DNA from 3 places in the Azoarcus sp. DN11 genome. Region 3 is predicted to be linked to each of the others. Evidence: riboswitches for the same ligand, from Rfam matches in the RefSeq annotation. Region 3 holds a riboswitch; each other region holds the start of a gene.
The links. Region 3 has a riboswitch for cobalamin ahead of CDA09_RS20165 (TonB-dependent receptor). Riboswitches for the same ligand answer to the same signal wherever they lie in the genome.
Positions count from the first base shown of each region.

Region 1: linked by a shared signal. The riboswitch ahead of bluB (5,6-dimethylbenzimidazole synthase) and the one ahead of CDA09_RS20165 (TonB-dependent receptor) in region 3 are both predicted to bind cobalamin.
Region 2: linked by a shared signal. The riboswitch ahead of cbpA (modified peptide precursor CbpA) and the one ahead of CDA09_RS20165 (TonB-dependent receptor) in region 3 are both predicted to bind cobalamin.

Region 1 is NZ_CP021731.1:1,141,509-1,151,946, reverse strand. Features, by position in the region: gene tkt (transketolase) at 1-769, shown strand, start outside; gene gap (type I glyceraldehyde-3-phosphate dehydrogenase) at 873-1,889, shown strand; gene CDA09_RS05160 (phosphoglycerate kinase) at 1,955-3,139, shown strand; gene CDA09_RS05155 (hypothetical protein) at 3,237-3,485, opposite strand; gene CDA09_RS05150 (cache domain-containing protein) at 3,599-4,474, opposite strand; gene pyk (pyruvate kinase) at 4,625-6,073, shown strand; cobalamin riboswitch at 6,110-6,311, shown strand; gene bluB (5,6-dimethylbenzimidazole synthase) at 6,357-7,112, shown strand; gene fba (class II fructose-bisphosphate aldolase) at 7,248-8,312, shown strand; gene CDA09_RS05130 (diguanylate cyclase) at 8,465-10,330, opposite strand.
Region 2 is NZ_CP021731.1:1,458,700-1,469,137, forward strand. Features, by position in the region: rRNA gene CDA09_RS06675 (23S ribosomal RNA) at 1-855, shown strand, start outside; rRNA gene rrf (5S ribosomal RNA) at 944-1,057, shown strand; gene CDA09_RS06685 (hypothetical protein) at 1,248-1,802, shown strand; cobalamin riboswitch at 1,892-2,109, shown strand; gene cbpA (modified peptide precursor CbpA) at 2,205-2,375, shown strand; gene cbpB (peptide-modifying radical SAM enzyme CbpB) at 2,372-3,781, shown strand; gene CDA09_RS06700 (flagella synthesis protein FlgN) at 3,849-4,322, opposite strand; gene flgM (flagellar biosynthesis anti-sigma factor FlgM) at 4,331-4,636, opposite strand; gene flgA (flagellar basal body P-ring formation chaperone FlgA) at 4,724-5,428, opposite strand; gene flgB (flagellar basal body rod protein FlgB) at 5,682-6,086, shown strand; gene flgC (flagellar basal body rod protein FlgC) at 6,104-6,508, shown strand; gene CDA09_RS06725 (flagellar hook assembly protein FlgD) at 6,527-7,204, shown strand; gene flgE (flagellar hook protein FlgE) at 7,229-8,488, shown strand; gene flgF (flagellar basal-body rod protein FlgF) at 8,514-9,254, shown strand; gene flgG (flagellar basal-body rod protein FlgG) at 9,392-10,174, shown strand; gene CDA09_RS06745 (flagellar basal body L-ring protein FlgH) at 10,185-10,438, shown strand, end outside.
Region 3 is NZ_CP021731.1:4,329,138-4,339,575, forward strand. Features, by position in the region: gene CDA09_RS20120 (sirohydrochlorin chelatase) at 1-877, shown strand, start outside; gene CDA09_RS20125 (precorrin-8X methylmutase) at 881-1,567, shown strand; gene CDA09_RS20130 (cobalt-precorrin-5B (C(1))-methyltransferase) at 1,589-2,752, shown strand; gene cbiE (precorrin-6y C5,15-methyltransferase (decarboxylating) subunit CbiE) at 2,731-4,038, shown strand; gene cobI (precorrin-2 C(20)-methyltransferase) at 4,031-4,819, shown strand; gene CDA09_RS20145 (cobalamin biosynthesis central domain-containing protein) at 4,816-5,589, shown strand; gene CDA09_RS23420 (cobalamin biosynthesis protein) at 5,586-6,002, shown strand; gene CDA09_RS20150 (CbtB domain-containing protein) at 6,046-6,231, shown strand; gene CDA09_RS20155 (CbtA family protein) at 6,246-7,040, shown strand; gene cobJ (precorrin-3B C(17)-methyltransferase) at 7,199-8,179, shown strand; cobalamin riboswitch at 8,240-8,494, shown strand; gene CDA09_RS20165 (TonB-dependent receptor) at 8,677-10,438, shown strand, end outside.

The DNA.
Region 1 (10,438 bases), 1.8 Mb from region 3:
GCGCGAATTCGGCATGGCCGCGATCGCCAACGGCATCAGCCTGCACGGCGGCCTGATCCCCTACACCGCCACCTTCCTGATGTTCAGCGAGTACGCGCGCAACGCGCTGCGCATGGCGGCGCTGATGAAGGTGCGCCAGCTCTTCGTGTTCACGCACGACTCGATCGGCCTCGGCGAGGACGGCCCGACGCACCAGCCGGTCGAGCAGACCGCGACGCTGCGCCTGATCCCGAACATGGACGTGTGGCGTCCCTGCGACACGACCGAGTCGGCCGTCGCCTGGGCGCACGCGATCGAGCGCAAGGACGGCCCCTCGGCGCTGCTCTTCTCGCGCCAGAACCTGCCCTTCCAGGCCCGCAATGCCGATCAGATCGCCGCGATCCGCCGCGGCGGCTACGTGTTGTCGGAAGCCACCGGCGGCAAGCCGCAGGCGGTGATCATCGCCACCGGCTCCGAAGTCGCGCTCGCGATGGCCGCGCAGAAAACGCTGGGCGAGGCCGGCATCGCAGTGCGCGTCGTGTCCATGCCCTCGACCAACGTGTTCGACCGCCAGGATCGCGCCTACCAGGCATCCGTCCTTCCCGCCGGCCTGCCGCGCGTCGCCGTCGAAGCGGGTGTCACCGACGGCTGGCGCAAGTACGTCGGCCTCGAAGGCGCCGTGATCGGCCTCGACCGCTTCGGCGAGTCCGCCCCCGCCGGCGAGCTGTTCAAGTATTTCGGTATCACTGCCGACGCGGTCGCGGAAGCCGTCAAGCAGATCGTGAAGTAAGCGTCGTCGCCGCGCTCCCGGCGCAGTCGGCGCCGGCAGTCCGCGGCGCCGGCTGTCAGATTGAGATTGTGCTGTTCGTATCATTGCTCCGGGAGAATCCTCGATGACCATCAAACTCGCCATCAACGGCTACGGCCGTATCGGTCGCTGCACGCTGCGCGCCCTCTATGAACTCGGTCTGCGCGACCAGTTCGAGATCGTCGCGATCAACGCCTCCGGCGACCTGGCGACGAATGCCCACCTGACGAAGTACGACACGACCCACGGTCGTTTCGCCTTCCCGGTCGAGACCGAAGGCGACAATGTCATGATCGTCAATGGCGACCGCATTCCCTTCTTCTCGACCAAGGATCCGCTGGGCGTGAACTGGGGCGATCTGGGCGTCGACGTGCTGCTCGAGTGCACCGGCGCGTACACTTCCAAGGCCAAGGCCGAAGTGCTGCTGAAGCAGGGCGCGAAGAAGGTGCTGATCTCCGCCCCGGGCGGTGACGACGTCGATGCGACGATCGTCTACGGCGTGAACCACGACGTGCTGACCTCGGCGATGACCGTCGTGTCGAACGCCTCCTGCACGACCAACTGCCTCGCGCCGGTCGCGAAGGTGCTGCAGGACAACATCGGCATCGAGAAGGGCCTGATGACCACCGTGCACGCCTACACCAACGATCAGGTGCTGGTCGACGTGCGCCACAAGGACCTGCGCCGCGCCCGCGCCGCCGCCCAGAACATCATCCCGACCAAGACCGGCGCCGCGAAGGCCGTCGGCCTGGTGCTGCCGGCGCTGAAGGGCAAGTTCGACGGCTTCGCGCTGCGCGTGCCGACGATGAACGTCTCGCTCGTCGACCTCACCTTCACCGCCAGCCGCGCGACCTCGAAGGACGAGATCACCGCGCTGATGAAGGAAGCCGCCAAGGGTCCGCTGAAGGGCATCCTGGCCGTGAACGAGGACCCGCTGGTGTCGATGGATTTCAACCACGACGCGCACTCGTCGATCTTCGACGCGACCCAGACCCGCGTGATGGACGGCAATCTCGTCAAGGTGCTGGCCTGGTACGACAACGAGTGGGGCTACTCCTGCCGCATGCTGGACGCCGCGCGCGCGTTCCATAACGCGAAGTAATACGCCCGCGCCATCGCAATCCGACGCCCTGCCCAGCGGGGCGTTTTCACATCGGGAAGGAATCCATGCAAGTCAAGAAACTCGCCGAGCTCACCGTCGCCGGCAAGCGCGTCTTCATCCGCGCCGACCTCAACGTGCCGCAGGACGAAGCCGGCAACATCGTCGAGGACACCCGCATCCGCGCGTCGCTGCCGTCGATCAAATACTGCCTCGACAACGGCGCGGCGGTGATGATCACCTCGCACCTGGGCCGTCCGACCGAAGGCGAATGCCGTGCCGAAGACACGCTCGCGCCGATCGCCGTGCGCCTGGGCGAGTTGCTGGGCAAACCCGTGCGCCTGATCCGCGACTGGGTCGATGGCGGCTTCGAAGTGAAACCCGGTGAAGTCGTCCTGCTCGAGAACTGCCGCTGCAACAAGGGCGAGAAGAAGGACAACGAGGAACTATCGAAGAAGATGGCCGCGCTGTGCGACGTCTACGTGAACGACGCGTTCGGCACCGCGCACCGCGCCGAGGCGACGACCCACGGCATCGCCCGCTTCGCCCCGGTCGCCTGCGCCGGCATGCTGATGGGCGCCGAGATCGACGCGCTCACGAAGGCCACCGAGACCCCGGCACGCCCCCTCGTCGCGATTGTCGGCGGCGCCAAGGTGTCGAGCAAGCTGACCATCCTCAAGACCCTCGCGCAGAAGGTCGACCAGCTGATCGTCGGCGGCGGCATCGCCAACACCTTCCTGCTCGCCTCGGGCCACCGCATCGGCGACTCGCTCGCCGAGCCGGAACTGGTCAAGGAAGCGCAGGCCGTCATGGACATCATGAAGGCCCGCGGCGCCGAAGTGCCGCTGCCGGTCGACGTCGTCGTCGCCGACGAAGTCTCCGCGCTCGCCCGCGCGAACCGCATCCCGGTCGACGAAGTCGGCGCGCACGACCGCATCCTCGACGTCGGCCCGAAGACTTCGGCGAAGCTCGCCGAGATCATCGCCCACGCCGGCACCATCGTCTGGAACGGCCCGGTCGGCGTGTTCGAGCACAACCAGTTCGCCGGCGGCACGAAGATGATGGCCTCGGCGATCGCCCATTCCGACGCCTTCTGCATCGCCGGTGGCGGCGACACGCTGGCAGCGATCGCGAAGTTCCACATCGCCCAGGATGTCGGCTACATCTCGACCGGCGGCGGTGCCTTCCTCGAGTTCCTCGAAGGCAAGACCCTGCCGGCGATCGCGGCGCTGGAAAAGCGCTTCAACGACTGAAGAAACCCTCGCAGCAGGCCCGGCAACACCGGGCCACCATGAAAACGGCCACCCCGCGGTGGCCGTTTTCATTTGCTGGAAGGATCCGAGCGGACGCTCAACCGCAGCTGCAGCTCCCGCAGCCACCGCACTTCTGCTTGCGCGTGACGAGATACGCTGCGATCTGATCACGGTCGAACTCGAAATCGTCGCTGCTCTCGTATCCGATTCCCGGCTGGAACGTCTCGCCGTCGATCACGATGGTCAGCGCGTGCAGGTCGCTCGCGGGATCGTGCGCGACCGAAAGGTCGTAGCGGCCGCCGCGCGGCAGGCTGTCGAGCAGGGAGCGGGTAACGTCGTCGATCATCGGCGCTTCATCCTTCGGAGAGTGAACGTTTCGTCAGACGGCACGGAGTCCGTCGGCGCTGCATTCTCGCGGATCGGCCCCCGCGGGATATTGTCGGAGGTCAACCGGGCACGTCAGCGAGTGTAATAGCCGACACCGACCAGCATGCCGTCGACGCGTCGGATGAATGAATGCTTGGTCTCCAGCTTGTCGGTGACCGGGTTGCGCCAGGCGTAGTCGAGTTCGCCCTCCCCCTTGCGGCTGGCGATGTTCACCATGTCGGCGACGATCGCCTTGCCCTTGGGATCCCGCACCGTGCGGCCCTCGCTGCCGACCAGCTTCGGGATTGCGCCGTGCGCGAGGAAACGCTGCGACTCGAGATCGATCGCGAACACGTAGAGGTCGTCCTGCACGAAACCGCCGTCGAGTGCGTTGAAGGCGGCGAGCGCGGTCTGCGTCCCCTTCTCCTTCACTGCCGCGACGGCGCGCTCCAGCAGATCCTTCGCCTGCGCCGGGGTGGCACGCGGCACGTAATAGCCGACCGCGATGATGCGCTCGCCGACCTTGCGGAACAGCGTCACCTTCGGCTCCTCGCGATTGTCTTCACGATTCAGCCAGCGATATTCCACGCGCCCCTCGCCGCTTTTCGCCGCGATGTCGAGCATCTCGCGGAAGAAGGGCTTGCCGGCGGCATCCCGCATGGTCGCGACATTGCGCCCGACCAGCGCCGCCGAGGAGCCGCCGCTTGCGAGCAGGGTGCCATCCGTGGCGAGCGCGTACACGTAAAGCTCGCGGTCCCGGAACTGCGACGCGCGGTTGAATTCGTCGAACGCCGCATCGCCGACCTTGCGGAAGCGCGCCACCGCCTTGTCGAGCAGGTTCGCGCTGCGATTCTCATCGGCGCGCAACACGAGTCCGCCGAGCGGGTTCGCAGGAGCCGGATCGGCCGCAAGAACCGGCTGCGTCAACATGACGAGCGTGCACAACGAAGCGACGGGGACGAGTTTCATGGCGTTCGCGAGTCCGTGATTGAATTGATGCAGGCAAAATTATAGGAAGCGACATCATCTGTCGAGAGGCGCGCAAACCCGCGCGGGCGGCGGCAGACGGCGCACACGGGTAGAATCGGGTTCTCGGACGCATATCGACACGGAGACAACATGCCGCGCCACACGAAGATCGTCGCCACCCTGGGCCCCGCCTCGACCGATCCGCAAATCCTGGAACGCATGGTGCATGCCGGGATCGATGTCGTGCGCATGAATTTCTCGCACGGAAAGGCGGAGGATCACGTCGCGCGCGCGGCGGCGGTCCGCGAGGCTGCGGAACGCGCCGGCCGGTCGGTGGGCATCCTTGCCGACCTGCAAGGCCCCAAGATTCGCGTCGGCAAGTTCGCCGGCGACCGCGTCCACCTGCACAAGGATGCGGAATTCATCCTCGACGCACGCTGCGAACTGGGCGATGCGACCCGCGTCGGCCTCGATTACAAGAACCTGCCGAAGGACGTCAGGCCGGGCGACGTCCTCCTGCTCGACGACGGCCGCCTGAAGCTCGTCGTCAATCGCGTCGCCGGCCCCGAGATCCACACGACGGTGCGGGTCGGCGGCGAGCTGTCGAACAACAAGGGCATCAACCGCCAGGGCGGCGGCCTGACCGCGCCCGCGCTGACCGCCAAGGACATGGACGACATCAAGACCGCTGCCCTCATCGGCGTCGACTTCGTCGCCGTCTCCTTTCCCAAGAGCGCGGCCGACATGTACATGGCACGGCAGCTCCTGCGCGCCGCCGGCAGCGACGCCTTGCTGATCGCGAAGATCGAGCGCACCGAGGCGGTCGCCAACCTCGACGAGATCCTCGACGCCTCCGACGGCATCATGGTCGCGCGCGGCGACCTCGCGGTCGAGGTCGGCGACGCGGCGGTGCCGGCGCTGCAGAAGAAGATGATCCGCGCCGCGCGCGACTGTAACAAGCTCACGATCACCGCAACGCAGATGATGGAATCGATGATCGGCAGCCCGGTGCCCACGCGCGCCGAGGTGTCGGACGTCGCCAATGCCGTGCTCGACGGCACCGATGCCGTGATGCTGTCGGCCGAGACCGCGTCGGGCAACTATCCGGTCGAGGTCGTCGAGGCGATGAGCCGCGTGTGCCTCGAGGCCGAGAAGTCCGCGGAGGTCACGCTCGACCGCGAGGTGCTCGACCGCGTGTTCACGCGCATCGACCAATCGATCGCGATGGCCGCGATCTGGACCGCCTGGCACCTGAAGGTGAAGGCGATCGCGTCCCTCACCCAGACCGGCTCGACGGCGCTGTGGATGAGCCGCCTCAACAGCGGCGTGCCGATCTACGCGCTGACGCCGGAAGCGGAGTCGCGCAACCAGATGACGCTGTACCGCGAGGTCTTTCCGCTGCTGATGTCGCAGACGCACCAGGATCGCGACCTGCTGCTGTGGGAAGCGGAACAGATCCTGCTCGATCAGGGCGTCGTCGAACGCGGCGATCTCATCGTGCTGACGATCGGCGAACCGATCGGCGCCTCGGGTGGCACGAACACGCTCAAGATCGTACGCGTGGGCGAACACCCGGCACCGCACCTGACCGAGCAATAAGTCGGCGCGCGGCCCGCAGTCTGCTAGACTCACGCGCTCTACACCATGCCTCCCGGTGCCCGCGATCCGCGGGAGAATCGGGAATGCGGTGAGGCACCCTCCGGGGGAGCCGATTCCGCGACGTGCCCAACGCTGTGAGGGGGACCGCCGCCGCAAGATGCCACTGGCCCTCCGGGTCGGGAAGGCGCGGCACGGGACGAACCCGAGTCAGAAGACCGGCCGGGAGGCAGATCAGCGGCGAACTGGTCCGTTCGCCGTCCATTGCTCTTCACAAGGGGAATCGATGAAGACCGCCGCTCCCGGCCACCAGGCCCACCACCACTTCGACGACGCCGAGCGCGCCGCCGTGTATCGCAACATCCTCGCGCGGCGCGACGTGCGCGGCCAGTTCCTGCCCGATCCGGTCGCCGACGACATGCTCGCGCGCATCCTCACCGCTGCACACTTCGCACCATCGGTCGGCTTCATGCAGCCGTGGAGCTTCGTCCTGGTGCGCGACCAGGCCGTCAAACAGCGCGTGCACGACGCCTTCACAACGGCCAACGCCGAAGCCGCGCAGATGTTCGAGGGCAAGCAGCGCGAAGTCTATTCCGGCCTGCGCCTGCAGGGCATCCTCGAGGCGCCGATCAACCTGTGCATCACCTGCGACCGCGACCGCGCCGGCCCGGTCGTGATCGGGCGCACACACATCAAGGCGATGGACCTCTACAGCTCGGTGTGCGCGGTGCAGAACCTGTGGCTCGCCGCCCGCGCCGAGGGGCTGGGCGTCGGCTGGGTGAGCATCTTCCGTCAGTCGGCGATCCGCGAGATCCTGTCGCTGCCCGAACGCGTCATGCCTGTCGCCTACCTGTGCATCGGCCATGTCAGCCACTTCCTCGATCAGCCCGAGTTGCAGACGGCGGGCTGGCGCCAGCGCCTGCCGCTCGACGAACTGGTGCATTTCGACGGCTGGGGCGGCGACGCTGCCGACGCCGGAGCGCTGCGCGATGAACTGCGAGCGGCCCAGGCGCTCGCGGCCCGGGGTCTGCTGCCGTTCTGAGCACGAGGCGCGGCGGCGGGTCGTTGCAACCCGTTTCCTTCGCCGGACCCACCGCCGCCCAACAAACGCTAAAATGCGAGCCAATTCGCAACCCGGCACGCCTGGCGTGCCTGCACTTGATACCGGAGAAGGACAATGCCCCTCGTTTCCATGCGCCAGCTGCTCGATCACGCCGCCGAAAACGGCTACGGCTTGCCGGCGTTCAACGTCAACAACCTCGAGCAGGTCCAGGCGATCATGGAAGCCGCGGCCGAAGCGGACAGCCCCGTGATCATGCAAGCCTCGGCCGGCGCCCGCAAATACGCCGGCGAAGCCTTTCTGCGCCATCTGATCGACGCCGCCGTCGAAGCCTATCCGCAGATTCCCGTCGTGATGCACCAGGACCACGGCCAGTCGCCCGCGATCTGCATGGGCGCAATCCGCTCGGGTTTCTCCAGCGTGATGATGGATGGCTCGCTGATGGAAGACGGCAAGACTCCGTCCTCGTATGAATACAACGTCGCCGTGAGCCGCGAGGTGGTGAAGTTCTCGCACGCGATCGGCGTCACCGTCGAGGCCGAACTGGGCTGCCTCGGCTCGCTCGAGACCGGCCAGGCCGGCGAGGAGGATGGCGTCGGCGCCGAAGGCACGCTCGACCACTCGATGCTGCTGACCGACCCGGATCAGGCTGCCGATTTCGTCAAGCAGACCGACTGCGACGCGCTCGCGATCGCCATCGGCACGAGCCACGGCGCCTACAAGTTCACGCGCAAGCCGACCGGCGACATCCTCGCGATCGAGCGCGTGAAGGCGATCCATGCGCGCCTGCCGAACACCCACCTGGTGATGCACGGCTCGTCGAGCGTGCCGCAGGAGCTCCTCGAAATCATCCGCCAGTACGGCGGCGACATGAAGGAGACCTACGGCGTGCCGGTCGAGGAGATCCAGACCGCGATCAAGTTCGGCGTGCGCAAGATCAACATCGACACCGACATCCGCCTCGCGATGACCGGCGCGATCCGCAAGTTCCTGTTCGAGAACCCGTCGAAGTTCGATCCGCGCGAATTCCTCAAGCCCGCCCGCGAAGCCGCCAAGCGGGTGTGCAAGGCGCGCTTCGAGGCCTTCGGCTGCGCTGGCCAGGCGAGCCGCATCAAGCCGGTGGCGCTGGAGAAGATCGCCGCGCGCTACAAGTCGGGCGAACTCACTCAGGTCGTCCGCTAAGGCCGGTCCGCCCCCGCGCCGCGCAGTCCTCCGCGGCGCGGCGTGCACGGCGCCTGCTCCTGTCGCGGAAGGGCGCCTGCAGCCCCTCGCCACCTGCATGCCGGACCGCGACGCCGGGAGAGGCGCCGCGTTCGTCAGCAATCCCGGCCTGCTCAGTATGAGCCGGCGTGCCCTTCCCACATTTCCGGGCTGAAACGCACGACACGGTTGCGACCGTCCTCTTTCGCACGGTACAGCGCGACGTCGGCGAACTTCACGGCCTGCCAGAAGGTTTCGCTGTCCTCGGGGAACATCGCGAGGCCGATCGAGATCGTCTTCTGCAGCACCGCGCCCCCGACCTGGACCTTCAGGTCCCCGACGGCTGCACGAATGTTCTCCGCGACGCGGATCGCGTTGGCGGCTTCGGTTTCCTGCAGCACGATGAGGAACTCCTCACCGCCGAAGCGGATGACCATGTCCGACGCCCGCACCGAACTCCTCAGCATGGCGGCGAGCGACTTGAGGACGATATCGCCGGCATCATGGCCGTGGGTGTCGTTCACCATCTTGAAATAGTCGATATCCAGGACCAGGATCGCCAGATCGGTCTTGCGCCGCCGCGTCGTCGCGACCAGCGTGTCGACGTATTCCTCGAGGAAACGGCGGTTGTTCAGGCCGGTCATCGCGTCGCGCAGCGAGGATTCGCGCAGCGTCTCGGTCAGGCGCTTGGCCTCGAGCACCGGCGCCATCTCGCGGACATAGACATTCACGTAGGGCACTTGCGCATGGAAGCGCGCCGCCTCGGCCTCCGGCACGACGATCTGGATGATGCTGCCGACCGATCCGGACTGCATGATGGGCACGCAGTAGTGGCGCCGCGACTCCGCGGCGTCATCGGGCTGCTTGAAGGCGTAGCAGATACCCGATTGCGTCAGGCCATCGACGGGGTGGCCGGAGCGCTTGGCCCGGCACATGTCGCTGCGCACGAGGATCTGCTGATCGCACCAGTGGCACGCACTGCCCTGGCTGCCGTCGACCATGAAGGGATCGAGCTGCTTGGGACCGGACGTCTCGTAGATCGAGAACTCGCGCACACCGAAATGGTCGGTCAGCACGCGGCCGAAGCGGCCGAAGATCTCGCTCTTGGTCTCGTCCTCCTCGATCGCCTGCTTGAAGCTCGAGGCGTCGGCCAGACCGTTGACCATGTCGATCGCGACCTCGAGCTGGTTGTCGTCCTGCCGCAGGGTGCGCCCGGTGAGCTGCACGACGCGCTGGCTGATGCGCGCGAGGCCGTCGTCGAGGAAGTTGAGCAGGTTGTTGGTCTCGCTCGCGATCTGGCCGATCTCGTCGTCGGTGCGCTTTTCCACGCGCCCCTTGAAATCGCCTTTCAGCGCGCGCTGCACGGCGCGCTCCACCGCTTGGGCCGTCGAGCCCACGGGCAGGATCAGCTTGCGCGCGAGGAAGATCGACAGCACCGCGAACACGGCCATCGTGAACATGATCCACGTCACCGTCGTGAGCGCCTTTTCCTTGAGTTCGGTGAGCGACAGCTCCATCGTCACCGCGCCGAGCACCGTCCCTTCGCTCACCTTGTGGCATTGCAGGCAGTTGGGCGTGCCGCGCGACGATGCCGCGAACGGGATCGTGCCGCGGAACACCGAGTCGCTGCCCTCGTCGCGGATCTCGTAGCGCGGATTGCCGTCGGCGAGCACGAGCTTCTCGATCTCGTCGGGATTCATTTCGCGGTTCATCCCCGCGCCGAACTGCTCGGTCACGTGCGGGGAACGCACGACCCGCGCCGAGCGCAGGCCCTGGACCTCCAGCAGGCGGTTGAGGAACTGCTCGCGCTTGCTGATCGTGCCCTGGATCATCGCCTCGGTGAGGTGCACGCGCACCATCTCCGCCGCCGTCCGGACGTGGGCCGTCGACGAGGCGATGGAATAGCTGCGGAACGCATACAGGCTGATCAGCACCAGCATCACCAGCGTACCCATGGCAATGCCGCCGAACAGCAGGGTCATCTTTCGATTCAGGTTCATTCGGACTCCGGGATAGCCCGCTGCAGGCCGCTCCGCTCGATGTTTCTCCGGGACGCAATTATGCCCGGAAATACCTTGAAACATGCGACGAAAGGGGTATTTCATTTT
Region 2 (10,438 bases), 2.1 Mb from region 3:
TAGACGGAAAGACCCCATGAACCTTTACTGTAGCTTTGCATTGGACTTTGACGGGACTTGTGTAGGATAGGTGGGAGGCTTTGAAGCGGTGACGCCAGTCGCCGTGGAGCCAACCTTGAAATACCACCCTGGTGTCGTTGAGGTTCTAACCTGGGCCCGTGAATCCGGGTCGGGGACCGTGCATGGCAGGCAGTTTGACTGGGGCGGTCTCCTCCCAAAAGGTAACGGAGGAGTACGAAGGTCGCCTAGGTACGGTCGGACATCGTACTGATAGTGCAATGGCAAAAGGCGGCTTGACTGCGAGACCAACATGTCGAGCAGGTGCGAAAGCAGGTCATAGTGATCCGGTGGTTCTGTATGGAAGGGCCATCGCTCAACGGATAAAAGGTACTCTGGGGATAACAGGCTGATTCCGCCCAAGAGTTCACATCGACGGCGGAGTTTGGCACCTCGATGTCGGCTCATCACATCCTGGGGCTGTAGCCGGTCCCAAGGGTATGGCTGTTCGCCATTTAAAGTGGTACGTGAGCTGGGTTTAAAACGTCGTGAGACAGTTTGGTCCCTATCTGCCGTGGGCGCTGGAAGTTTGAGAGGACCTGCTCCTAGTACGAGAGGACCGGAGTGGACGTACCCCTGGTGTACCGGTTGTGACGCCAGTCGCATCGCCGGGTAGCTAAGTACGGAAGAGATAACCGCTGAAAGCATCTAAGCGGGAAACTCGCCTCAAGATGAGACTTCCCCGGGGCCTCGAGCCCCCTGAAGGGTCGTTGAAGACCACAACGTTGATAGGTCGGGTGTGGAAGCGCAGTAATGCGTTAAGCTAACCGATACTAATTGCCCGTGAGGCTTGATCCTATAACCCTGGATCGCTCAACAAACTCACACACAACGCATCACACCAACAAACCAACACTTTACTTCCCCCCTTTGTTACCCCTTACAGTCTGACGACCATAGCGTCCCGGAACCACTCCTTCCCATCCCGAACAGGACAGTGAAACAGGATCGCGCCGATGATAGTGCTCTACGTGAGTGCGAAAGTAGGTCATCGTCAGACTACCCAATCAAAAAAGCCGCTCTCCTAAACCAGGATGAGCGGCTTTTTTACGTCAACCGTGGACATTCCGTTTCCATGCAGATTTGTTGTATGTTGCTGGCAACAGGCAGCGTGCTGTCTGGGGCGTCCGATCCGTGTGAAGTGTTCGTTTCGCAATTCGCTGCGTGACACCATTCAAGGGAGATAAAACATGCATCGCATCCGATCGCGCAAGGCAGCGGTGTGCGCCGCGCTTTGTGCCGGCATCATGGTTTTTGGCGTCGCCTATGCTGAAAAACCCGATCACGCTGGTGGCGGAGGTTGGCAGCGGGAGAACGGACATGGTGGAAAGGGCGGGCAGCACAAACGCGACCGTGACGAGGGCGGGGATGCGGATCGGGACAGTCGTGATCGCGGTGCGCGCCTGGGGGATGAAGGTTCGCAGCGGGTGGTGAGCCGGTTCGAGCAACGTGATCGGACGGTCATCCGCGAATACTTCACGCGCGAGGGCGGTTCGGGGAGGTGTCCTCCGGGGTTGGCGAAAAAGGGAAACGGGTGCATGCCGCCCGGGCAGGCGAGAAAGTGGGCGGTGGGGCGTGCGTTGCCGCGCGATGTCGCGTATTACGATCTGCCGCCGGCGCTCACGGTCGAACTCGGGGTGCCTCCGGCGGGGCACAAGTTCGTTCGCGTCGCAGGCGATATCCTGATGATTGCGGTCGGCACTGGCATGGTTGTCGATGCCATCCAGGACCTGGGCGGAATGTGACTGCGAAGGTGCTCTGGGCCAGCCGGTGATCGGCAGTCAGGCGTGGGGGCAAGGGTATTGACTGAAGAGATGCTCGTCGGGACAATGGTGAACGATTCGGCCATGACGATGCAATTGCGATCGTCGGAACACGGTGCGAGCTTGCTCAATTCCGTGGCGGGCCCGCCGCTGTAACCGGGGACGAATGTCGCCAGGGTGACGGAACGATTCCGGGCATCCGGCCACTGTCGTGGAGTACCACGATGGGAAGGCGCGACAGGCAGGTTGATCCGGAAGCCAGAAGACGTGCCGTAATCGACTGTTTTGTAGCTGGAACCAATGGCAAGGGTTTCGCTGTCCGCACTTGGCAGTGCGGCAGCGGAGCCCTTTTTGTTTTTGTGTTTGGACAAACAGGAGAATCGGATGCCTTCGACTGATATCAAGCAAGAGTTCGCAAAGAACGCCGCCCCCGCCGCTGCAAGCGGCGCGCTCCCGGTGCACAGGCCCGCGATCATCGCGACGCGCAAGCGTTGCGAGGCGGATGGGGTGGGTTTGTCTCACTACGTTCTGATGGATCGCAGGGAGAAGCGATGAGCGGCTCGGCTTTGATGAGCAACGCCCCCTCTGCGGGGCGTTATGCCAATCTCGGCAATGGCGCGAGCCTGATTCCGTTCGACATCGGACATGACGACTATATGGCCTTGAGCGACCCGGACAGTGCGTTCTGGGCGCTCGTTCGCAAGGACAAGCTCGCGGACACGCTGACCGATAGTGCCTTGATGTTGAACTATCAGGCAAAGGCAAAGGATTTCGCGCGCGAGTTGCATGCGCTGCGTTTCGAGCTGAAGCCCTCGGCCGTTTATGTCAATCCGACGGAGCGGTGCAACCTGAACTGCACGTATTGCTACATTCCGGAGGGAATGCGCCGCGGTGGGCAGCACATGGACGCCGACCGGTTGGTGGACGCGCTGGGGCGGCTACGGTCCTACTTTTCGACGGTGCTTCCCGACGGGCGCAAGCCGCGCGTGATTTTTCACGGTGCCGAGCCGTTGATGAATCGGGCCGCCTTGTTCGCCGCGATCGATGCGTTCAAGGATGATTACGTGTTCGGGGTGCAAACGAACGCGACGCTGCTCGATGACGAGGCGATCGGGTTTCTCGCCGATCGGCAGGTGAGCATCGGCCTGTCGCTCGACGGGCCGCTGGCCGAGACGACCGATGCGACCCGCCTGACCTTCGGCGGCAAGAGTGTGCACGACAAGGTGCTCCGGGCGATGGAGGCGCTGCGGGGGTATTCGGCGTGGAGCGTGATCGCGACGTGCACGGAGAAGAACCTCGATCAACTCGTGCCGCTGGTGGAGCTGTTCCATGCCCGCGAAGTGCCGACCTGCATGCTGAATGCAGTGCGTTGCACCTTGCCGGGAGCGCGTACGGTGCGACCGGATGATGACTCGCTGGCGCGTGCCTTCATCGCAGCGGTGGAACGAACGCATGCGCTGTATCGCGAGACGGGGCGGAAGATGGTGGTCGCGAACTTTGCGAACATTCTGCTGGCGATCCTTGCACCGACCGCACGCCGGCTGATGTGCGATATCTCGCCGTGCGGTGGGGGGCGCGCGTTCTTCGCCCTGGCGCCCGACGGGGGGCTCTTCCCGTGCAGCGAGTTCATCGGCCTGGATGCGTTCCGCGGGGGCAACCTGTTCACCGACCGCATCGAGGATGTGCTGGAGAGCGAGGCATTCCGGAAGGTGACGGGACGGAACGTCGACCGTATCGATCCCTGCAAGGGGTGCGCGATCCGGCATTTCTGCGGCTCGCCGTGCCCGGCCGAGGCGCACGAGATGAACGGCGGGATGGACCGCGTCGGGGCGTTCTGCGGCTTCTACGAGGAGCAGACGCGCTATGCTTTTCGCTTGATCGCCGACGGGAAGGCGAACGACTTCCTTTGGGATGGCTGGGATGCCGAGGTAGAGAGCAGTTTCGACTTCGTGCTGCCCTGAGCCAGTCATCAGCGGCTGTGATTGCGCGCGGGCCCGCCCGGGAGAGTTCCCGGGCGGGCCTTTTAGTTCATGCGCTGCCGAGGTGGCGGCCGCCTCCGCCGGGGCGGGCGTTGCCGGCGGAATCGTAGAGTTGTGGCTGCCTGGATGCGTCGAGAAGGATCGACATCGCGGCCTGGTTATGCTGGAGACGCTCGGTGATGAGCTTGCCGTTGAGGTCGTTGCGGGCCCGCGCGTCGCATGCGAGTGCGTGGATTTCGTCCCAGCGCCTGAGGGTGTCGGGGAGCGGTTGGCAGACTTCGCGGATCGCGGTGTCGGAGTTCGGGCGACGAAGCCGGCCGAGCAGCAGGGCGCGGTCGCTGTGGATGCGCTGCAACTGGTGGAAGCGCTCCGTTTTTTCGCGCGTGAGAACGAGCAGACCGTCGGCGTCGCCGGCGATGAGCAGGGATTCCTCGCGCTCGAGTAGCGCGAGGAATCCGCGCAGCAGCACGGCTTCGCTGTCGATCAGCTGGACGAGTCGCTGAAGTTCGGGCTGCAGGCTCACGGAGCTTATTATTTCTGCGTGTCGAGCATCTGGCGAACGCTTTCGATCAGGCCGTCGGCGATGCGGTTGGCGTCGATCTTGAAGCGCCCTTCGCTGATGGCCTGACGGATTTCATCGACACGGCGGTGGTCGACCTCGGGAGTCGAGGCAATCACCGCTTCGGCCTTGTTGAGGCTGGACGAGAGCGACGACAGTTCGACTTTCTCTTCGGTCGAGGAGCTGCTCGCAAGCGTCGTGCTCGCGGCGGGGCGTTTCTCACGGGCGCCGCTCGCCGGGGCGGCCCCTGGCGATTTGAGTGATCCTTCGATTTTCATGGCGCTACTCCCATTAAGCGGTCTCTGACCGTATCAACGACCGCCCGAGGGAAAACTTTAGGCGTTTTTTTGCCGACGTGCGAGCGCTCAGAAATCGAGCTCCACGGTGCCATCGGTGCGTGCCTTGCCCGAGACGACTTGTCCGTTATTCAAGCGGATCCGGACCGGTTCGCCGGCGGCGGCGGCGTTCAGGGCGCGGCCTTCGCTGGTGACGGTGAATCCGCTGCCGGCGCCGACGATCTTGACATTCTGGCCCTGGCGTACGGTTTGCGGGAGGCGGAGCATGTCGGCGCGCAGGGGGTTGCCGGCGGCGATCGTGTAGCGCGCGTTATGGCCGACGGCCTGGGTCATGTCCGTCAGCGTGTTGGGGGCCTCGCCGGCGAGATCGCCGGTGCGTCGTTCGAGGTCCGCGGGCGAGATGATCTGGCCCGCGCGGATGGGGCGCGCGGTGACGAGGTACTCGCCGACGACGGAAACCTGGGCGGGGACATAGACGGTCCAGTTGACGGGCGATTCGCAACGCACGCCGACGTTGATCCGGCCCCACGCACGCGTGCCGGGCGGGAGAAAGGGCGTGAGCTCGGCGCACGGCGGGAGCTGGTTCTGCGGGTCGAGACCCTCGACCGTGACGCCGATTTTCCCCGGCAGGCCGGACGTCTGCTGGCCGAGAAAGGTCATCACGACCTGCCGAACCGGTTGCAGGGGCTGCTGCGCGCTGGCGTTCCCGCCCGCGAGCGTGAGGCCCAGGGTGAGCGGCAGGAATACGGCGGCATGGCGGAAGGATGGGGACATGAGAAGAGGCGCGGGCATGGCGCGCATTGCACCATGCGGCAGGCCGCTCGGCAACCGGCAAGATTTTCCGTGGCGCTTGCCGGGTGATGCCGGAGGGATGTCGAAAGCGGCTGAATTGGCCGGTTTTTGCCGGTCTTATCGCGGCAAGCGGCTTGTCGGGGCAGGACTAACATCCCTGGCATGGAAGGTGCAATGAGGCGAATGCCGGCTGATGGCCTTTACGGCAGTTGGCGGCGGAACTTGAGGTGATGCCATGAAGACCCAACTCGACAGCGCGCTGCAGTTTCATCAGACGGCCCTGAACCTGCAGGCGCAGCGGCAGCAGATGCTGGCGTCGAACATCGCGAACGCGGATACGCCGAACTACAAGGCGCGCGACGTCGATTTTCGTGCCGCGTTGAAGGGGGCGATGGGCGAGCGCATGGGGCCGCTCGAACTGACGGGCACGTCGTCGCGCCACCTAGGCGTGGCTGCGGAGACTCCGTTCGGGGCCTTCGTCGGGTTTCGCCGGGAGTTCCAGTCGAGTGTGGATGGCAACACGGTGAACATGGACGTGGAGCGTGCTGCCTTCGCCGAGAACGCGGTGCATTACGAGGCGAGCGTGACCTTCATCAACGGCCTGCTGCGCAGCATGCAGACGGCGATCACCGGTCAGTGAGGGGAGGGCAGGCGTCCATGAGCATGTTCAATGTTTTTGCGATTGCGGGTTCGGCGCTGCATGCGCAATCCGCACGCCTGAATGCGACGGCGTCGAACCTCGCGAACGCGGATAGCGTCGCCGGGCCGGACGGGCAGCCGTATCGCGCGAAGCAGGTGGTGTTCACGGCGACGCCGGTGGCGGGGCCGGGCGGGGTCGGCGTGAAGGTGTCGGACGTCGTCGAGAGTGCGGAGCCGGGGCGGCTGCAGTATGACCCCAGCAATCCGGCGGCGAACGGGGAAGGGTATGTGACGATGTCGAACGTGAATGTGGTCGAGGAGATGACCAACATGATTTCGGCATCGCGCGCGTACCAGGCCAACGCGGAAGTGATGAATACGGCGCGCACGCTGCTGCAGCGTACGCTGCAGATCGGACAGTAAGGGTTCCTGGAGCGGATCATGGCAACGGTCAACAACACGGTTTCGGCGGCGGCAGATTCGGCACTGGCCTTACTCGCGCGGAAGGACAAGCCCGAGGCGAAAGCGGACGCGAATGGCCAGGGCCGCTTTCTCACGCTGCTGACCGCGCAGCTGAAGAATCAGGATCCGATGAATCCGCTGGACAACGCGCAGGTGACTTCGCAACTCGCGCAGATCAGCACGGTGGATGGCATCGAGCGGCTCAACACGATGCTGACGCAACTGCTCGGCGGTCAACAGTCCGCCGAGTCCCTGCAGGCGGCGTCGCTGGTCGGGCGCGGGGTGCTGATTCCGGGCAACAGCCTGAAGCTGGGCGACGCGGGGTCGATCGGCGGTTTTGCGCTCGACGTGCCTGCCGATGCGGTGACGATGCACATCAAGGACGCGCAGGGCCTGGAGGTCGCGGCGGTCAACCTGGGGTCCTTCGCCGAGGGGACGCACAACTTCCAGTGGGACGGCACGACGCTCGGCGGCAGCCGTGCGGCCAACGGCAAGTACAAGGTGAGCATCGAGGCGGTGACCGGCGGCAAGTCCGTGCAGGCGGAGGTCCTCGAGTTCGGGGCGGTATCTAGCGTGGTGCGCGGCACCAAGGGGACCGACCTCCAGATTGGCGACCTCGGCATCGTGAAGATGTCCGACGTCAGGCAGATTGTTTGAGACTGAAGGTCCAGGGAGACGATCATGGCATTCCAGCAAGGCTTGAGCGGACTGAATTCCTCGTCCAAAGCCCTCGATGTCATCAGCAACAACGTGGCGAACTCGAGTACGGTGGGCTTCAAGGCGGGGCGTGCGGAGTTCTCCGACGTCTACTCGGCGGCGATGAACGGTGCGGCGGCTGGTGTCCAGGTGGGCATCGGTTCGGCGATCGGCGCGGTGACGCAATTGTTCTCCCAGGGCAACATCACGACGACGAACAACCCGCTCGACGTGGCGATCAACGGCAACGGCTTCTTCCGCATGACGGCGCCGGATGGGTCGATTGCGTACACGCGCAACGGGCAGTTCGATGTGAATAAGGACGGTTTCATCGTCAATGCGCATGGCTTCCAGCTGACGGGTTTTGCCGCGACGAATGGCGTTATCCAGGCGGGTGGGGTGCCGCAGCGGCTGCAGCTCGATTTCTCGGACGTGCAACCGAAACCGTCGTCGCAGATGACGCTGGCGATGAACTTCGATTCGCGCGAGCCGGTTTCGCCGTCTTTCAACCCGGCGAACCCGACGCCACTCGATCGTGCGAACGTGGCGGCGGGCGGGTACAACTTCTCGACGTCCGCGACCGCCTATGACACGCTGGGCAATGCGCATACCCTGACCTTCTTCTTCCAGAAGACCGCAGCGGGCGTGTGGAACGGGTACTACCAGGTGGATGGCACGGGCAGCGCGACCGCGATCCCCGCACCGGGTTCGCCGCTGCAGTTCGACACGGCCGGCAAGATGACATCAGGCGGCCAGTTCAGCATCACCTTCCCTCAATTTGCCGGCACCGGCGCATCGGCGACGCAGGCGATCAGCTTCAATCTGGCGGATTCGTCGCAGTTCGGCAGCGCGTTCGGCGTGAATACGCTGCGCCAGGACGGTTTTGCCTCGGGGCGCCTGACGGGTATCACGATCGGGAGCGACGGCGTCGTCCTGGGGCGATACAGCAACGGCCAGAGCCGCGATCTCGGTCAGGTGGTGATGGCGAATTTCCAGAGTCCCAACGGGCTGATGTCGCTCGGCAACAACCTGTGGGCGGAATCGCCGGATTCGGGGCAGCCGATCATCGGTGCGCCGGGCAGCGCGAATCTCGGTTTGCTGAATGCGGGTTCGGTCGAGGAGGCCAATGTCGACCTGACGGCGGAGTTGGTGCAGTTGATCGTGCAGCAGCGCGCCTACCAGGCCAACGCCCAGTCGGTGCGCGCGCAGGACCAGATCCTCCAGACGCTGGTCAACCTGCGCTGATCGGTTCCGGATAAGGGGGTAAGACATGGACCGGTTGATTTATACGGCGATGACCGGGGCGAAGTCCACGCTGGACCAGCAGGCCGCCGTGTCGCACAACATGGCGAATGCGACGTCGACGGGTTTCCGCGCCGAGATGCACAAGCTGCGCGCCGTGCCGGTGCAGGGCGAGGGGCTGGCGACGCGGGCCTTCGTCGTCGATGCGAGCGTGGCGACGAATTTCGAGCCGGGTGTGATTCAGCAGACCGGGCGTCCGCTGGACGTGGCGGTCGAGGGCAAGGGTTGGCTCGCGGTGCAGCTGCCCGACGGGCGGGAAGCCTACACGCGCGACGGCAGCCTCGAACTGAGCCCGAATGGCGTGTTGCAGACGCGCCGCGGCCTGCCGGTGCTCGGCGACGGCGGTCCGATCACGTTACCGCCGGACAACGAGATCTCGATCGGCAAGGACGGCACGATTTCGGCGATGCAGGCCGGCGGAGCCGAGAACGTCGTGAACGTCGTCGGGCGGCTGAAACTGGTGAATCCGCCCGAGGCCTCGCTGGTGCGGGGCGACGACGGGCTGTTTCGCACGCCCAATGGTCAACCCGCGCCGTTGGACGAGAACGCGCGCGTCGCCGGGGGTTTCCTCGAGGGCAGCAACGTCAGCGTGGTCGACCAGATGGTGACGATGATCTCGCTGGCGCGCCAGTTCGAGATGCAGACCAAGATGCTGCAGACCGCCGAGGCCAACGACCGGGCGGCAACGCAGCTGCTCTCGGCGCGTTGAGCAGGACGGGGCGAGCCAGGAAATTAGCGGGTCTTTTCGGCGGGTGTTCCGGCGATTGAGTCGTCCGGCGCCGCCGTAAACTGGCCGCGAGACTGCAGGCAGACCGTCTGCCAGCGAAGGGAAAGGGAGTCAGGATCATGATTCGCTCATTGTGGATTGCACGGACGGGCCTCGAGGCGCAGCAGACGCAGCTGGACGTGATTTCGAACAACCTCGCGAACGTTTCCACCAACGGTTTCAAGCGCGCGCGCGCGGTGTTCGAGGATCTGCTCTATCAGACGATCCGGCAGCCGGGCGCGCAGAACACACAGCAGAACCAGATCGGCAGCGGACTGCAGATCGGCGCCGGCGTGCGCACGGTGGCGACCGAGCGCATCCACACGCAGGGCAACCTGCAGCAGACCGGCAATCCGCTCGACATGGCGATCCAGGGCAACGGTTTCTTCCAGGTGACGCTGCCCGACGGCACGCCCGCCTATACACGCGACGGCGCCTTCCAGCTCGATTCGCAGGGGCAGATCGTGACGGCGAGTGGCTTCCCGATGGAGCCGGCGATCATCATCCCGAACGATGCGCAGACGATCACGATCGGCCGGGACGGGACGGTGAGCGTGTTGCAGGCGGGGCAGACCGCGCCGACGGTGGTGGGCAACATCCAGATCGCGACTTTCGTGAATCCGGGCGGCCTCTCCAGTGCAGGCGAGAACCTGTTCCGCGAGACGGTCTCAAGCGGCACGGCGACCCCCAACACGCCGGGAAACAATGGTGCCGGCCTGATCAACCCGCAGTTCGTCGAGACCTCGAACGTCAACGTGGCCGAGGAGCTGGTGAACATGATCACGACGCAGCGCGCCTTCGAGCTCAACTCGCGCGCGGTGCAGACGTCCGACCAGATGCTGGGACGGCTGACGCAGCTGTAAGGAGCGCATCATGAACCGCCTGAGCTTGCCGGTCCTGTCGATCCTGATACTGCTGTCGGGCTGCGCGTCGATCTACACCACGCCGCCGACGGTGGTGCATCAGCCGATGTCGGTGCGGCCGGAGGCTCGCTCGCAGACGGTGCCCACGAACGGCTCGATCTACCAGGCGGCGCAGATGCGGCCGCTCTTCGAGGACCGGCGCGCACGCCTCGTCGGCGACACGCTGACGATCAACCTCGTCGAGCGCAACACTGCACAGAAGCG
Region 3 (10,438 bases):
CCCGGAGTGGCGCATCGAGGCCTGCTTCATCGAGTACGCCGACGTGCTGCTCGACACCGGGCTGGATCGCGCCGCGGCGGGAGCGAAGCGCGTGATCGTGATCCCCTTCATCCTGAATGCCGCGGGCCACGTGAAGATGGAGATCCCGGCCGCGATCGGGCATGCGCGCGAGCGCCATCCGGGGGTTGCCTTCGGGTGCACGCGCCACCTCGGCATGGGGCGCGAGATTTTCGACGTGCTGATGGGCCGGCTCGACGGGCTGATGCACGCGCTGCACGTGCCCGATCCCTGCACGACCGGCGTGATCCTGCTCGGCCGCGGATCGTCTGATGCCGGTGCGAACGGCGAGCTCGCGAAGATGGCGCGCTGGGTGTTCGAGGCCACCGACCACGAGCTCGTCGACCTCGCCTTCACCGGCGTGACCTGGCCGCGGCTGGAGACCGCCGTGCAGCGCCAGGTGCGCCTGGGCATGACGCAGATCGCGGTCGTGCCGGTGTATCTCTTCACGGGCGTGCTGATCGAGCGCATCGACGCGCAGCTCGCGCGCCTGCGTGCGCAGTATCCGCAGATCGCGTTCGCGCTGGGCACGCATTTCGGTTTGGATAAAGGGATCTTCGAGCTGGTCGAAGCGCGCGTCGCCGGCGCCGCAAGCGACGAAGAATCGCTGCTCGAATGCGACGGCTGCAAGTATCGCCTCGCTGCCGAGGCCGAGCACCTGCACGACCATAGCCATACCGCCGGTCATCACGACCATGCCGGGCACGACCACCCTCATCACCACGATGGCGGCCATGACCACCACGGTCATGACCACGGCCACGCCTGCTCCCACAATCACGCGCCGCACGCCGGCTGCGCTCACCACGCTCACGCCTAAACCATGAACAGCAACGTCGTCACCGAACAGCTCACCGCCGCCGGACGCGCGATCGAGCACGATTCCTTTGCGATCATCGACGCCGAGGTCGGCAGCCACGAGTACCGGCCGGAGCAATGGCCGGTCGTGCGCCGCATGATCCACGCGAACGCGGACTTCGAATTCAACGGCCTCACGGACTTCCACGCGGATGCGGTCGCGGCGGGTCTGGAAGCGATCCTCGCGGGCGGCACGCGCGTCGTCGCGGACGTCGAGATGATCTGCGTCGGGCTGTCGGCCTCGCGCCTCGCGCACTTCGGCATCACGACCCATCAGTTCATTTCGGACGAGGACGTGATCGAGCAGGCGAAGGTCGAGGAGACCACGCGTGCCGTGCAGGCGATGCGCAAGGCCCATCGCCAGGGACTGCTCGACGGCGCGATCGTCGGCATCGGCAACGCGCCGACGGCGCTGATCGAGGTCGTGCGTCTGATCCGCGAGGAAGGGGCGCGGCCGGCGCTCGTGATCGGCATGCCGGTCGGCTTCGTGTCGGCGGCGGAGTCGAAGGACCTGATGGCGGAAGTCGCCGATGTGCCGTGGATCGTGATCCGCGGGCGCAAGGGCGGCTCGACGCTGGTCGTCGCGGCGATCCATGCGCTGCTGGGCCTGGCGGAAGCGCGCCAGCGCGAGCAGCAGGCGTCGGCGGCGTAAACGAACATACGGAGTCGAACGATGGCAGCGGGTCACGCCGTGCCGGAGAAAGTGCGCAAGGGCGACGCGAAGCGCGAGCGCGGCAACCGCTCGGGCTTCACGACCGGCGCGAACTCGGCCGCCGCGGCGACCGCGGCGACCCTCGGCCTTGTGCACGGCGCAGTGCCGGCCGAGATCGAGTGCGTGCTGCCGAACACGACACACGTGACGTTCCGCATCACCGACGGGCGCGTCGAAGGCGATTGCGCCCACGCGGTGAGCATCAAGGACGCGGGCGACGACCCGGACGCGACCGACAAGGCGCACCTGACCGTCGACGTGCGCCGCATCCGCGCCGGCGGCGGTGAGGTGATCCTGAAGGGCGGGCCGGGCGTGGGCGTCGTCACGAAACCGGGGCTCGGGCTCGAAGTCGGCGGTCCGGCGATCAACCCGGTACCGCGCAAGAACATCTGCGAGAACGTCGCGCGCGCCGGCGCCGCGATCCTCGCCGCGGGCGACAGCCTGGAAGTGACGATCTCCGTGCCGGGCGGCGAGGAGATGGCGAAGAAGACGCTCAATGCGCGCCTCGGCATCCTCGGCGGCATCAGCATCCTCGGCACGACCGGCATCGTGCGCCCGTTCTCCACGGCCGCGTGGCGGGCGAGTGTGGTGCAGGCGATCGAAGTCGCCGCCGCCCAGGGGCAGACCACGGTGGTGCTGACCACTGGCGGGCGTACCGAGAAAGGCGCGATGCGCGTGTTCCCCGAACTCGACGAAGCCTGTTTCGTCGAGTTCGGGGACTTCGTCAAGGCCTCCTTCACCACCGCGGTCAAACTGGGCATGCGCCACATCGTGCTCGGCGCGATGGTCGGCAAGCTGACCAAGATCGCGCAGGGCCTGTCGGTGACGCACGCGTGGCGCGCGGAAATCGACCGCGCGCTGATCGCTGATGCTGCAATCGAAGCCGGCGCGCCACCCGATGTCGTCGAGCAGATCCGCTCCGCCGAGACCGCGCGCTTCGCTGCCGAAAGCCTCGCCGAACTGGGGCTCACCGTGCCCTTCCACCGCGCCCTCGCGCTGCGTGCGATCCGTTCCTTGCGCGAACGCTATCCCGGCCCGTACCGCCTGACTGTGCTCGCGTTCAACTTCGAAGGCACACCCATCGTCACCGTGGAGGAATCCGAATGTCCGCCCCCCGCTGCCTGATCCTGGGCATTCTCGACGACGGCTGGGAGGGGCTTTCGGCCGCCGGCCGCGCCCGCCTCGCCGCGAGCCGCATCGTGATCGGCGCGCGCCGCACGCTGGATCTCGTTGCGCCGCATCTCGGTGCCGACGTCGAACTGCGCGACATGGACGGCGCGCTCGGCAAGACGCCCGAATGGGTGCGCGCCGCGCTCGCCGACCGTCTGCCGGTGACCCTGCTCGCGACCGGCGACCCGCTGTGCCACGGCATCGCACGCTTCCTCGTCGACAAGCTCGGGGCGGAGAAGATCGAGGTGCAGCCGGCGCCGTCGACTGTCGCGCTCGCCTGTGCGCGGCTGAACAAGACCTGGCAGGACGCGGCGATCCGCTCCTGCCACGGTGCCGACGCCGGCGAATGGTTCGACGGTGCGACGCCCGGACACGGCCTCTACGGCATCGTCCGGGCGGTCGCCGAACACGCGCGTGTCGCGTCCTTCACGAGCCCGGCAAACAGCCCGGACCGCGTCGCGCGGGCGCTCCTCGCGGCGGGCTACGGCACCGACGTGCGCATTTCGGTCGCGGCACGCCTGTGCCTGCCGGATGAAGCGATCTTCGCCGACCTCACGCTCGAAGACGCTGCCGCGCGTGAGTTTCCCGATCCCAACATCGTCGTCATCGACCGCGCAGCCGTGCCATCCCCGCGCGCGGTGTTCGGTTTCGAAGATTCCGACTTCGTCCAGCGCCAGCCCGAAAAGGGTCTGATCACCAAGCTCGAAGCGCGCGCGGTGTCGCTCGCGAAGCTCGGCCTGCGCGCCGACAGCCTGGTCTGGGACATCGGCGCCGGATCGGGTTCGGTCGGGCTGGAAGCCTCGCGCATCGCCCGCCTCGGCCACGTCTGGGCGATCGAGAAGAACATCGGCGACGCCGCGAACGCGCGCGAGAACGCGAAGCGCCTGCAGGCGACGAACTACACCCTCGTCGAAGGCAAGGCGCCCGACGGTCTCGACGCCTGGCCCGATCCGGACGCGGTCTTCATCGGCGGCTCGGGCGGCGAACTCGCCGGCCTGATCGAGCTGATTCTCGCGCGCCTCAAGCCCGCCGGCCGCCTCGTGATGAATTTCGTGACGATCGAAAACCTCGCGACCGCAACCGCCGCGCTCGCCGCCGCGGGCGCCCAGTGGGACGTGACGATGCTGTCGGCCGCGCGCAGCCAGCCGATCCTCGACATGCACCGCCTCGCGGCGCAAAACCCGGTGTGGATCGTCACCGCGTACAAGAACACTCCCCAAGCAGAGAACAACAATGAATGACGCCCTCCCCACGCCCCGCTACGGCCGCCTGATCGGCGTGTCGCTCGGTCCCGGCGATCCCGACCTGATCACGCGCCGCGGCTGGACCGCGCTGCAGTCGGACGCGCGCTGGACCTATCCGGTGAAGAAGGCCGAGGAACGCTCCTACGCGCTCGACATCGTCGTGCGCGCCGGCCTCGACGTGCCGGCCGACGCCGTCGAACTGGTGTTCCCGATGACGCGTGACGCGGTGGCGCTCGCGAAAGCCTGGACGCGCGCCGCAGTCCGCACCGCCGAACTGCTCGCCGAAGGGCGCGACGTCGCCTTCCTCGTCGAGGGCGACGCCTCGACCTACTCGACTTTCCGCCACCTCGCCCGTGCCGTGCGCGAGCTCGCGCCCGAAGTCGAAGTCGAGACCATCGCCGGCGTGAGCTCCTTCGCCGCCGCAGCCGCCTGCGCCGACATCGCGCTCGCAGAGGAGGACGAAACGGTCGCGGTGATCCCGGCGGCCTACGGCGTGTCGGTGATCGACCACCTGCTCGACGAGTTCGACACGCTGGTGCTGATGAAGGTGAAACCGTTGCTGGACGAGGTGCTCGATCTCCTCGAAGCGCGCGACTTGCTCGCGACGAGCTGCTTCATCGAGAAAGTCGGCTCGCCCGAGGAGCGCGTCGTCAAGGACGTCGCGAGCCTGCGCGGCGAGAAGGTCAATTACCTGTCGCTGCTGCTCGTGCAGAACCCCAAGCGCGCGCGCGGCGAGCTGCGTCGCGGCTGCCGCAAGCGTGCCGAGGCCACGGCATGAGCGCGCAACTGCCCTTCCCGAACGAACGCGTCGCGATCGTCTCGATCACGAAGCACGGCATCGCGCTCGCCGGCCGCGTCGTCGCGGCGATTCCCGGCGCCCGCCTGTTCGCCCCCGAGAAATTCCGCGCCGAAGCCGAAGCCGCCGCGCCCGGCGCCGCCGCCTGCTACACCGGCAAGACCGGCGACCAGATCCCGGCGCTGTTCGCAGGCTTCGACGGCATCGTCGCGATCGTCTCGCTCGGCGCCGTCGTGCGCCTGATCGCGCCGCACCTGAAGGCCAAGGAGCAGGACCCCGGCATCGTCGTGCTCGACGAAGGCGCCCGCTACGCGATCCCGATGCTGTCCGGTCACCTCGGCGGCGCCAACGCGCTCGCCGGCGTGCTCGCCGCAGCGCTCGGCGCCCAGCCGGTGCTGACGACCGCATCCGACGCGCGCGAGACGCTCGCCGTGGATCTCCTCGGCCGCGAGCTCGGCTGGACCTTCGACGCGAGCCACGACGAGATCGTGCGCGCGAGCGCCGCGGTCGTGAACGACGAGCCCGTCGCGCTCGTGCAGGAAGCCGGCAGCGTCGACTGGTGGACGCGGCACGCGAATGGCCGCAGCGGCCCGCTCCCCGCGAACCTCAAGCGCTTCGCGCGCCTCGAGGACGTCGATCCCGAGAAATTCGGCGCCGTGCTGTGGATCAGCCGGCGCGATCTGCCTGCCGGCTGGGCCGAACGCCTCAAAGGGCGCCGCGTGATCTACCGCCCGCCGCAGGAGGCGGCGTGAGCGCGTCACGCAATCCTGTCGCTCTCGGGCTCGGCTGCGACCGCGGCACGCCCGCGCAGACGATCGCGCGCGCGATCGACGAGGCGCTCGCCCAGGCCGGCGCGAGCCTCGCCGACGTACGCGCGGTCGCGAGCATCGACCTCAAGGCCGACGAGCTTGGGTTGCTCGAAATCGCGACGAACCTCGGCTGGACCATCGCCTTCCATCCGGCGGCGGCACTCGCCGCCGTGCCGGTGCCGAATCCGTCGGAGACGGTGCGCCGCTACACCGGCACGCCGTCCGTGTCGGAAGCCGCAGCCCTGATCGCCGCCGGCACGGATCTCACGCAACTCGTCGTCGAAAAACACAAGCTGCGCGGACCTGACGGCCGCAACGCCACGGTGTCGGTCGCGCGCATGCCGGCATCGAACTGAGTTTCAAACGCTGTCCCACACCCATCGAAGAAGGAGAACCACCATGCAACAGCAAGCCACCCTCGAAATCGCCCGTCCGAAGAGCGCCCTGATGGCGATCGCGATGCCCGTCGTCACCGCCGCGCTGCTCGGCGCCGTGATCGTCTACGGTGTGGGCTTCAGTCACATCGCCGCGGCCCACAACGCCGCGCACGATACGCGTCACTCCAACGTCTTCCCCTGCCACTGAGCCCGGAGCCGGACATGCTGTTCCGCCGTATCGTCCTGTGCGCCCTGCTGGTCGGGGCGCTCGCCGGCCTGCTCGTGAGTGCCGTGCAGCACTGGCAGGTCATCCCGATCATCGCCGCCGCGGAAGTGTTCGAAGGCTCGGCCGAAGCGCCTGAAGCCGCCGAACCCGCTGCCGCGATGGCTCATGACCACGACGACGCCCATGGCGCCGTCCACGTCCATGAGGAAGCAGCCTGGGAGCCCGCAGACGGCACCGAACGGCATGTCTGGACCTTGATCGCCAACGTGCTGACCGCGATCGGCTTCAGCCTCGTGCTGATCGCCGCGATCACGACGTGGGAACACCTGCGCGGCCGCCGCGTCGCCTCGGCACGCAGCGGCCTCGTGTGGGGCGCCGCCGCCTGGCTGTGCGTCTTCGCTGCGCCCTCTCTGGGCCTGCCGCCCGAGATCCCCGGCACCGCCGCTGCAGCGCTGGAAGCACGCCAGACCTGGTGGCTCATCACTGTCCTCTGCTCCGCGACCGGCCTCAGCGTCCTCGCCTTCGTCCCCGGCCGCCTGCGCTGGCTCGGGATCGCCCTGCTGGCCCTGCCCTACGCGCTCGGCGCACCGCATATCGACGGTGCCTTCGCCGCCTACAGCGATGAAGTGGCACGCCAGATGGAAGTTCTGACCGGCCAGTTCGCCATCGCCACCGCAATCTCCAGCGCGATCGAATGGCTTGCCCTTGGCAGCCTCGCCGGCTGGGCGGTCGCCCGCTGGGTGCGCCCGGCGCTCGCGACGCAGGGAACCCCGGCCACCGCCCGCGCGTAGGGCGGAAGCGCGAAGCGTCTTCCGCCGCATGGATAGTCATCGACGACACACGCGGCGGATAAGGCTCCTGCACCACATTTGACACGCGACCGTCGGCCACCCGGCGGAAAACGGCGGGATTTCATCCCGCCCTACGCCCTCAACAAAGAGAGAACACCATGAGCACAGGCAAGATCATGCTGGTCGGCCTCGGGCCCGGCAGCGTCGAGCACATGAGCGGCCGCGCCCGCGCCGCGATCGCCGAGGCCGATACCATCATCGGCTACGTCACCTACATCCGCCTCGTCGCCGACCTCGTCGAAGGCAAGGAGGTCGTCAAGAAGTCGATGACCGAGGAGCTCGACCGCGCGATCGAAGCGCTCGACCGTGCCAAGCAGGGCAAGAAGGTCGCGCTGATCTCCTCGGGCGACGCCGGCGTCTACGGCATGGCCGGCCCGACTTTCGAAGTGCTGTTCCAGGCCGGCTGGACGCCCCCCACGGGCCAACCCGGCGACATCGAAGTCGAGATCGTCCCGGGCGCCTCCGCGCTGAACACCTGCGCGGCGCTCGTCGGCGCGCCGCTGACGCACGACTTCTGCGCGATCTCGCTGTCCGACCTGCTGACGCCTTGGCCGGTGATCGCGCGCCGTCTCAACGCGGCCGCCGCGGCCGATTTCGTCGTCGCGCTGTACAACCCGAAGAGCGGGCGCCGCGCACGCCAGATCGTCGAGGCCCAGCGCCTCTTCCTCGCGCACCGCCGCCCGGACACGCCCGTCGCGATCGTCAAATCCGCCTATCGCCCCAAGCAGCGCATCGAATTCACGACGCTCGACAAGATGACCGAGTGCGACATCGGCATGTTGAGCACCGTGCTGATCGGCAACTCGAACACCTTCATCCGCGACGGCCTGATGGTCACGCCGCGCGGCTACGCGAACAAGTACGACGTCGAGGCGGGCACGACGCACAACGGCGAAAAGGCCGGCCGCTCGCTGTCGACCGGCCTCGACGGCTGGCTCGAAAGCCTGCGTGCGAGCGGCGAGAGCGCCGACGAACTCGCCCGCCGCCATGCGCTACCGGTCGACTACATCCTCGCTGCGCTCGCCGATGAGGCCGTCGACGAGGACGACACCGCCGCCGAAGGGGAAGTGCTCGCATGAGCCGCCCGGGCCAGGCCGCGAACTGCCGGGAGGGCGCACCGACCACCGTTTGACGCGCTTTTCCCCCATTTTCCAGCAGGTGCCCGCCAGAACGGCGGGTGAAACGGGAACAGGGTGCGCCGGCAGAATTCCCCGCCGGCCAAGCCCTGGCTGCCCCCGCAACGGTAGGCGAGTGCGGGCGGATCACGGGCCATCTCCCCGATGGCCCGGCCACTGTGCCGGACGCGTGCAGCCCACGAGGCTTCGCGCACGGCATGGGAAGGCGATCCGTCAAGACTCGTGAGTCCGGAGACCGGCCTGCTGGTGTTCCGATCCCGCCGCGCAATTCTGCGCCCGGGATCAACCATGCGACCGGCCGCGGGGATGCGGGCGGAGCAAGGCTAGCGTGCCCCGGCCGCCGACCGCCTGACCGCGGGAGGTTGTCGCCCGCGCTCCGCGAGGACGCCGCGCCCCTGCTTCGCCTGCCCGTCCGGTCGCTTCACGACTGGAGTCATTGCATGCAGAAGCACCGTAGTTCCCCCGTTCGCCGCATCCCGTTCGCGCTTCGCCCGCTCGCCGCGAGCCTCGTGCTCGCCCTGTCCGGCGGCCTTGCGCACGCCGACGACAAGGTCTTGACGGCAGTTCAGGTTTCGGCGCGCGCCGAGCCCGACGCCGGCCTCGATCTCGACCGCCCGGGCGCCACGGGATCGCGCCTCGGACTGAGCCTGCGCGAGACGCCCGCGAGCGTCGACGCGCTCGACGTCGAGACGCTGCGCGAACGCGGCGACCGCAGCGTCGCCGACGCCGCGACGCGGGCCGTCGGCCTGAGCTTCATCGGCACGCCCGGCAGCGGCCAGGCCTATTCCAGCCGCGGCTTCACCGGCAACAACTCGGTCGCGCAGGCGGAGGACGGGCTGCGCCTCGCCACCGGCGCGGGCACCCTCACCTATCCGTCCGACACCTGGGGCTACGAGCGCATCGAGATCCTGCGCGGCCCGGCCTCGGTGCTGTTCGGCGACGGTGCGGTCGGCGGCATCCTCAACCTCGTGCGCAAGGCGCCGACGCGCGGGCGCCACCTGGACGCAAGCCTCACCGCCGGCAGCCGCGGCGAATACCACATCGGCGTCGGCGGCTCGACTGCCGTGGGCGACGCCGCGGCGCTGCGCCTCGACGCCGCCGTCGCGGGCGGCGACGGTTTCATCCACCGCGGCGAGCACGACAACCGCAATCTGATGAGCACGCTGCACCTCGCGCCGCGGGCGGACCTGCAGATCGACCTGAGCGCAGACCTGTCGCGCGAGAATCCCACCGCCTACTTCGGCACCCCGCTGCGCAACGGGCGCATCGCCCGCGACCTGCGCCACGAGAACTACAACATCGACGACCCGCGCTACGCGCTCGACGACGACCGGCTGCGCGCCCGCATCGAATGGCAGGCGGGCGGGGGCTGGACGCTGCGCAACGAGACCTATCGCTTCGCCGCCGACCGCCACTGGCGCAACGTCGAGCAATACGCACTCGACAGCGCCACCAACGCGGTCACGCGCACCGGCTATCTCGAAATCCTGCATCGCCTCGAACAAGCCGGCAACCGGCTCGAACTCGCGCACGAGGGCACGCTCGGCGGCATGCGCAACCGCTTCGACGTCGGCTGGGAATTCATGCGGGTCGACTTCCGCCACACCAACAACTCGCCTTACCGCGGCAAATCCGTCGTGCCGGCCCGGGACTTCGAACCGGGCCGCTTCGACAGCCCCGATCCGACCCGTCCGAAGTTCGATACCGAGACGCGGCAGCAGGCCGTGTTCGTCGAGGACGCGCTGCGCGTCGGCGAGACGCTGACCCTGGTGGCCGGCCTGCGCCACGACCGCATCGCCGTCGCGCGCGACGAACTCGTGTCCGGCCAGGATTTCGACAAACGCTTCAATGCCAACGCCGTCCGCCTCGGCGCGGTCCATGCACTAACGCCGGCGACGAGCCTGTACGCGCAGGCGAGTACCGGCTCGGATCCCGTCACCAGCCTCGTGTCACTGAACCTCGCCAACCGCAACTTCGACCTGACCCATGCGCGCCAGACGGAAGCCGGCGTCAAGCAATCGCTCGACGCGCTGCACGGCGAATGGACGGCCGCGGCCTTCCACATCCGCAAGGACGACATCGTGACGCGCGATCCGGCGAACCCGGGCATCAGCGTCCAGGGCGGCACCCAGTCCTCGCGCGGCATCGAAATCACCGCGAGCATCGAGCCCGTGCGCACCTGGCGGATCGACGCGAACGCGA